2 regions of the Azospirillum baldaniorum genome follow, and region 1 is predicted to be linked to the other one. Evidence: predicted binding sites of a transcription regulator. Region 1 holds the regulator's gene; the other holds the start of a gene.
What was found. The regulator LexA, encoded in region 1, represses DNA repair genes until DNA is damaged. The targets are predictions, from matches to a motif close to ATGTTCTANTTTGGTTC.
Positions count from the first base shown of each region.

Region 2: a site for LexA is predicted at 2,413-2,429, ahead of Sp245p_RS18795 (PA0069 family radical SAM protein). Genes of this name have one in related genera too.

Region 1 covers NZ_CP022253.1:2,067,518-2,071,159, forward strand. Annotated here, with positions in the region: gene moaC (cyclic pyranopterin monophosphate synthase MoaC) at 1-184, shown strand, start outside; gene Sp245p_RS09790 (molybdopterin molybdotransferase MoeA) at 184-1,401, shown strand; gene lexA (transcriptional repressor LexA) at 1,558-2,256, shown strand; gene Sp245p_RS09800 (ComEC/Rec2 family competence protein) at 2,282-3,642, opposite strand, start outside.
Region 2 covers NZ_CP022254.1:978,044-981,685, forward strand. Annotated here, with positions in the region: gene Sp245p_RS18790 (tetratricopeptide repeat protein) at 1-1,212, opposite strand, end outside; gene Sp245p_RS18795 (PA0069 family radical SAM protein) at 1,310-2,386, opposite strand; gene tyrS (tyrosine--tRNA ligase) at 2,664-3,642, shown strand, end outside.

The sequences.
Region 1 (3,642 bases):
CACCGCCACCTGCAAGCTGAGGGGCCAGACCGGGGTGGAGATGGAGGCGCTGACCGCCGTGTCGGTCGCCGCGCTCACCGTCTACGACATGTGCAAGGCGGTGGACCGCGGCATGACCATCACCGAGGTGAAGCTGCTGCACAAGGCCGGCGGCAAGAGCGGCGAATGGGGGAGCGCGGACTGATGCTGCAGGTCGGTGAAGCCCGCGCCCGCATTCTCGCCGCCTTCACCGCCCTGCCGGCGGAGACGGTGCCGCTGCCCGACGCGCTGGGGCGCGTCCTGGCGGAGCCCGCCGTCGCCCGGCTGACCCAGCCGCCCTTCGCCGCCGCGGCCATGGACGGCTGGGCCGTCCGCTCCGCCGACATCGTCCCGGCTTCGGCGGACGCGCCGGTCACCCTGCGCCGCATCGGCGAGTCCGCCGCCGGCCACGCCTTCGCCGGATCGGTTGGAGCCGGCGAGGCCGTGCGCATCTTCACCGGCGCGCCCCTGCCCGCCGGCGCCGACGCCGTGGTGATGCAGGAGGATTGCGAGGACGCCGGGGATCGCGTGCGCGTCGGGCGCGCCGTGCCCGCGGGGCGCTTCATCCGTCCCGCCGGACTGGACTTCACCGCGGGAGAGGAGTTGCTTCCCAAGGGACGGCTGCTCACCGCCCGCGACGTCGCCCTGGCCGCCGCGGCCAACCTGCCCTGGCTGCGCGTCCACCGCCGACCGCGGGTCGCCGTGCTCGCCACCGGGGACGAGATCGCCCTGCCCGGCGATCCGCTGGGACCGAGCCAGATCGTCAGTTCCAACGCGCTCGGCCTGTGCGCGCTGGTCGCCAGCCAGGGCGGGCTCGCCCACAATCTCGGCGTGGCCAAGGACGATCCGGAGCATCTCGCCGCCATGGCCGCCGGGGCGGCCGGCTGCGACCTGCTGGTGACCACGGGCGGCGCCTCGCAAGGCGAGCACGACCATGTGCGCGATGTGCTGGGCGGGCTGTCGTTGGATTTCTACCGCGTCGCCATGAAGCCCGGTAAGCCGTTGATTTTCGGGACGGCGAGCGGCGTGCCGCTGCTCGGCCTGCCCGGCAATCCGGTGTCCACCGGGGTGGCCGCCCTGCTGTTCCTGGTGCCCGTCCTTCGCCGTCTCCAGGGGTTGCCCGCCGAGAACGCCACGCTCACGGCGCGGCTTGGCGCGCCGCTGAAGGCCAACGACGACCGCACGGATTTCCTGCGCGCCACCCTGTCCACCGGGGCGGACGGCGAGCCCGTCGCCACCCCCTTCCCGCGCCAGGACAGCGCGATGATGTCCCGGCTGGCCCGGGCCGACGCCCTGATCGTCCGCGAGCCGCAGGCAACCGCCGCCGCCGTGGGCGACCGCGTGACGGTGATCCCGCTGAGCGGCGGTGTCCTGTCGCTTTAATCCGTTCCGCACGGGAAATCCATTTGGGAGTCCTGTCCGTCGATTTGCGATTGATTTCATCCGTAGGGCTTGACGGGGGTTAAGAACCAAACTAGAACAAGATGGAACGTTTTGCTTTTGTTCCATATCTAGTGCGGAACCGGCCGGGAGGCACAAATGCTCACGCGCAAGCAGCATGAATTGCTGCTTTTCATCAACGAGCGGCTCGGACAGGGCGGTGTGTCCCCTTCCTTCGACGAAATGAAGGACGCTCTCAACCTGAAGTCCAAGTCGGGCATCCACCGCCTCATCACGGGGCTGGAGGAGCGCGGCTTCATCCGCCGCCTGCCCCACCGCGCCCGCGCGCTGGAGGTGCTGCGCCTGCCGGAGGGGCTTGAGACCGCCCGCACCCGGCCGCCGCGCGCCAAGTTCCAGCCCAACGTCATCAAGGGCGACTTCAGCTTCGCGGGACGCGAGGCGAACCCGGCGTCCGAATCCGTGCAGTTGCCGCTCTACGGCCGAATCGCCGCGGGCACGCCCATCGAGGCGTTGCGCGACGGTTCCGCCTTCGTGGACATTCCCGCCGCCATGCTCGGCATGGGCGACCACTACGCGCTGGAAGTCGCCGGCGATTCCATGGTGGAGGCCGGCATCCTCGACCATGACACGGTGGTCATCCAGCGCTGCGACAGCGCGGAGAACGGCTCCATCGTCGTCGCCCTGGTCGACGACGCCGAGGTCACGCTGAAGCGCCTGCGCCGCAAGGGCAACACCGTGGCGCTCGAACCGGCCAACGCCGCCTACGAGACCCGCATCTTCGGCGCCGACCGCGTTCGGGTGCAGGGTCGCCTCGTCGGTCTGGTGCGGAAGTACTGACGGCAGGACGCGCCGGGGCGGCGGTTCAGCGCCCCCCGGTCTTTCCATCGGACAGCGTTCCGCCCATCGTCCTTCCTCCCATCGTCCACGGGCGGTCGCCGCGTTGCCCCCGGACGGTTTCCACCCGGATGCCCTTGTCCGACAGGGTGAGCGTGTGCGCGCCCTCCCGCCGCAGTTGCCAACGGTCGATGACCAGCGGCGCCCGGCACCCGCGCGACGGGGTCGCGATCACCACCGCGTCGGCCACCGCGCAATCCTCAGTCAAGGCGTCCGGCTGGCGCAGCAGCGCCACTGTCTTCCCCTGCGCGCGGTAAAGGCATCCCAGAGCGTCGCAGCGCAGCCGCCCGTCCAGGCTGACCCCGACGAGTGGCCAGACATCCTGACCGGCTTTCTCCTCCGGCTTCTCCATGCCGTCGCGCCGCCTCCACGTGTTGGCGGCCCGCCCGTCGCTGGCGGTGGACAGGCTGAGAATCCCCTCCGCGCCGCGCACGGCCATCAGTTTTCCGTCCTCCGACACCAGAATGTCGGGCCGCAGCGCGGCGGCCGGGGCGACCAGCCCGCCGGCCAGGGCCACCAGCCCCAGCCAGCGCCAGCGTCCCGTCCAGATGGCCAGCCACAGCCCGCCCAGCGTGACCGCCGCGATGGCGGCGTCCGGCATGGCCGGCAGGAACGCCGTCGCTCCGGGCAGTGCCGCGGTCCGCTCCGCCGTTTCAATGACCAGCCGAACGCCCCAACTCATCGCCGTGACCGCCGGCCCCTCCAGCCCGAAGGGCAGCAGCAGGTAGGAGAGCAGGCTGAAGGGCATGATCCACACCGTCGTAATGGGGATCGCCACCATGTTGGAGAGCACGCCGTAAAAGGCGACCTGCTGGAAATGGTAGAGCCCGTAGGGCGTCGTCGCGACCGTCGCCACCACGCTGGAAAAGGCGATGCCGCCCAGCGCCATGACGCCCTTGCCGAGCCAGCCCATCTCGCGCCGCCGACTCACCGCCCAGGGCGTGAACCGTTCGAAGGCGGCGATCAGGGCGACGACCGCCGCGAAGGACATCTGGAAGCTGGGCCCCAGCATCCCCTCCGGGTCGTAGAGGACGGTGACGATGCCCGCGAAGGCGACCAGCCGCATGCTGATCGGCGACCGGTCGGCGACGACCGCGCCCATGACGAGGCCGGTCATCAGCACGGACCGAAGCGTCGGCAGGGGCGCCCCCACCAGAAGCGTGTAGAGGATGGCCGACAGGATGCCGGCCAGCGCCGCGATCTTCTTGATCGGCCAGCGCAGCGCCACCCAGGGAACCAGGGCCAGAAGCGCCCGCACCACCCAGAAGACGATGCCCGCGGCGATGCCCACGTGGAGGCCGGAGATGGACAGAAGGTGGGCCAGACCGC
Region 2 (3,642 bases), on a different contig from region 1:
GATGTATTCCAGGACAGTGTGGGCGAAGCGGCCCCGGGTGGCCAGGGACGACGAGGTCACGCGCGGGGGCCGGTGCCCGCCGTCCGCCCCCACGGCGGCGGGGCGGATCAGCTGGAGCCCCTGATCGGCCAGGGTCGCGCGCAAGGCGGCGAGCGACTTCACGGTGAAGAACCAGCCGTTGTCCCCGCGAACCGCCGCCAGCCGGTCGCGGGCGGCCCGGGGGGCGCCGTCCCGCAGGTCGAGCGCGGCGAGCGCGGTCAGGCACTCCCCCAGATGGACCACGCCGCCAAGCGGCGTCGTGGCCAGCCGGGTGAAGAACGCCCGCCCTTCGGCCAGCCGGTCGCTGCGCAGGAAGAGGTTGCTCAGCAACTCGATGCTGAGGGACACATCGACGCCGGGGATCGGCAGGCTTTCGAACAGTTCCGCCTGGGCCTCCGCCAAGCGGCCCAGATCGCTCAGCACCGTCGCCACCCGCAAATGAGCGAGAGCGAGCCCCAGCCGCGCCGACCGCCGGTAGGCGCGCAGAGCCCGCAGGGGATCGCCATGGGCGTACAGGGCGTTGCCGAAATTGTACCAGTATTCCGGACTGGACGGGCTGAGAGCCAGAGCGCGCCGCAGGCTGGCCTGGGCCGCGGCGTCATCGCCGCGTTCAAGCAGGGTGTTGCCCAGGTTCATGTGGGCGGTCGCCAGATCGGCCTTGACCGCGATGGCGTGGACCAGGCTGTCCACCGCCTCGTCGAGTTGGCCAACGCGGCGCAGCACCACCCCCAGATCGTGATGACCCTCGGCCAAGCCGGGATCGAGGCGGGTCGCGCGTCGCAGCGCATCGATCGCCCGCGAAGCGCCGGCATCGCCCCGGGCCTGCAAGGCGTCGCCGAGATTGCGCCAAGCCTGCGGATGGCCCGGATCGAAAAGGGTCAGCCGCCGCCATTCGGCGGTGGCCTCCGCCGGATGGCCGGCCTTGTCCAGGATGATGGCCCGGTTGACGCGCGCCTCGATCCAGCCGGGATTGATCCGAAGCGCGCGCGCGATCAGGGTCGGGGCGATGGCCGGCCGGCCGCTCTGCCACTCGGCCATGCCGATCAGATACAAGGCGTTTGGCTCGGCCGGGTCGGCCTCCAGCACCCGGCGGTAGAGGACGGCCGCCTCGGGAACGCGGCCCGCGCGATGATCGGCGAAGGCAACGGCCAGGATTTCACCGATCGTGGCCATCACCCCGTCTCCCTCAATCTTCGAACCGCAACCCGGGTTATCGACACCCGTGCGGGCATGTTCAGGCGGCCGAAGGTAGCCCAGCGACACGGAACGGTCAAAACATGGTCAGTTGATCGCCACGGGCCGGCGGGGGCTTGAAGTCGGCGCAGTTGAGGGCGGCATCGCGGGCGTTGAGGCCGAGGCGCCGGCAAGCCAGCTTGAACCGCTTCGACAACAGCTCTGCCACCGGGCCGGAGCCCTTCATGCGACTGCCGAACTGGGACTGGTACAAGTTCCCCTCGCGGCACTGGCGGATCAGGCTGAGCACGCGGTCGGCGCGGTTGGGCGCGTGCTCGCGCAGCCATTCCTCGAACAGATCGGCGATTTCCAGCGGCAGGCGCAGCAGGATGTAGTTGGCCTGCGTCGCTCCGGCCTCCGCCGCCGCGGTCAGGATGGCTTCCAGCTCATGGTCGCTGAGCCCCGGGATCATCGGGCTGGCCAGCACCGCCACCGGCACGCCGGCCGCCGTCAGCTCACGCATGGCGGCGAGGCGTCGGGCGGGCGTGCTGGCCCGCGGCTCCATCCGGCGGGCGAGGTCGCGGTCGAGCGTGGTGACCGACAGCGCGACGTTGACCAGCCCCTTGGCCGCCATCGGCGCCAGGATGTCGAGGTCGCGCAGGACCAGCGCCGACTTGGTGATGATCATCACCGGCTGGTTGAAGTCGCGGCAGACCTCCAGCACGGCGCGGGTGATGCGCTGCTCCCGCTCGATGGGCTGGTAGGGATCGGTGTTGGCGCCCAGCGCCAGCGGCTGGCAACGGTAGGATTTGGCGCGAAGCTCCGCCGCCAGAAGCTCCGCCGCTCGGGCCTTGCGGAAGATCTTCGTCTCGAAATCCAGCCCCGGCGACAGGCCGAGGTAGGCGTGGGTCGGGCGGGCGAAGCAATAGATGCAGGCGTGTTCGCACCCCCGATAGGGGTTCACCGACCGTTCGAAGATCACGTCGGGCGACGTGTTCTTCGACAGGACCGAACGGGCCGTGTCGTCGAAGACCTGGGTCGGGACGGTCTCCGTCAGCGCTTCGTTCTCGCCCCAGCCATCGTCGGCCAGCACCCGCGTCTCCCGCTCGTAACGGGAGGTCAGGTTGCTGATCGCTCCCCGTCCTTTCAGGGCCTGCCGCGGAATCTCGTCCATGGGAGGAGAATAGCGGCGCGGAAATAGAACGTAAAGGGAACAATCATCCGTCTCTTGGACGCGGGAGGGAACCGATCGCCCTTGACGGCCCGCCCCGGCGCGCCTAGCTTCCCGGTCATGACGACGCGCACGCACCACTTCAGCCGCTATTATACGCTGCTCCCATAGGGCGGTGCGTTCAGTCTTGACCATATGAACCATGCCGCCGCTGACCGGCGGCATGTGCTTCGACAGATGATCCCCGGGATGCGGCCCTTCCCTTCCGGAGATCAGCACCATGGCGACCCCCGCCGCTTCCAGCCCCTTCCAGTCCGACTTCCTGCGCGTGCTCGACGAGCGCGGATTCCTGCATCAGGGCAGCGACCTGTCGGGCCTCGACGCCCTGCTGCGCCGGGGGCCGGTCGGCGCCTACATCGGCTTCGACGCCACGGCGGACAGCCTGCATGTCGGGCATCTGGTGTCGATCATGGTGCTGCGCTGGTTTCAGAAGACCGGCAACCGGCCCGTCGTGCTGATCGGCGGCGGCACAACGCGCATCGGCGACCCCAGCTTCCGCGACACCAGCCGCCCCATGCTGGACGACGCGCAGATCGCCGCCAACATGGCCGGCATCGGCCGGGCCTTCGCCCAATACCTGTCCTTCGGTGGCGAAGAGCCGAACGGCGCGGTGATGGTCGACAACGCCGATTGGCTGGACGAGCTGCGCTACATCCCGATGCTGCGCGACATCGGGCGCCATTTCACCGTCAACCGGATGCTGAGCTTTGACTCCGTCAAGCTGCGGCTCGACCGCGAGCAGCCGCTGACCTTCCTGGAGTTCAACTACATGATCCTCCAGGCCTTCGACTTCCTGGAGTTGTCGCGCCGCCACGGCTGCCGGCTGCAGATGGGCGGGTCGGACCAGTGGGGCAACATCATCAACGGGATCGAGCTGGCCCGCCGCGTCGACGGGACGGAGCTGTTCGGCCTGACCACGCCGCTGCTGACCACCGCGTCGGGCGCCAAGATGGGCAAGACGGCGGCGGGGGCGGTGTGGCTGAACGCCGACCGGCGCAGCCCGCACGATTTCTGGCAGTTCTGGCGCAACACGGAGGACGCCGACGTCGGCCGCTTCCTGCGCCTGTTCACCGAGCTGCCGCTGGACGAGATCGTCCGGCTGGAAGCGCTCCAGGGATCGGAGATCAACGAGGCCAAGAAGATCCTCGCCCATGAGGCGACGGTCCTCTGCCACGGCGCGGAAGCGGCGGCCGAGGCCG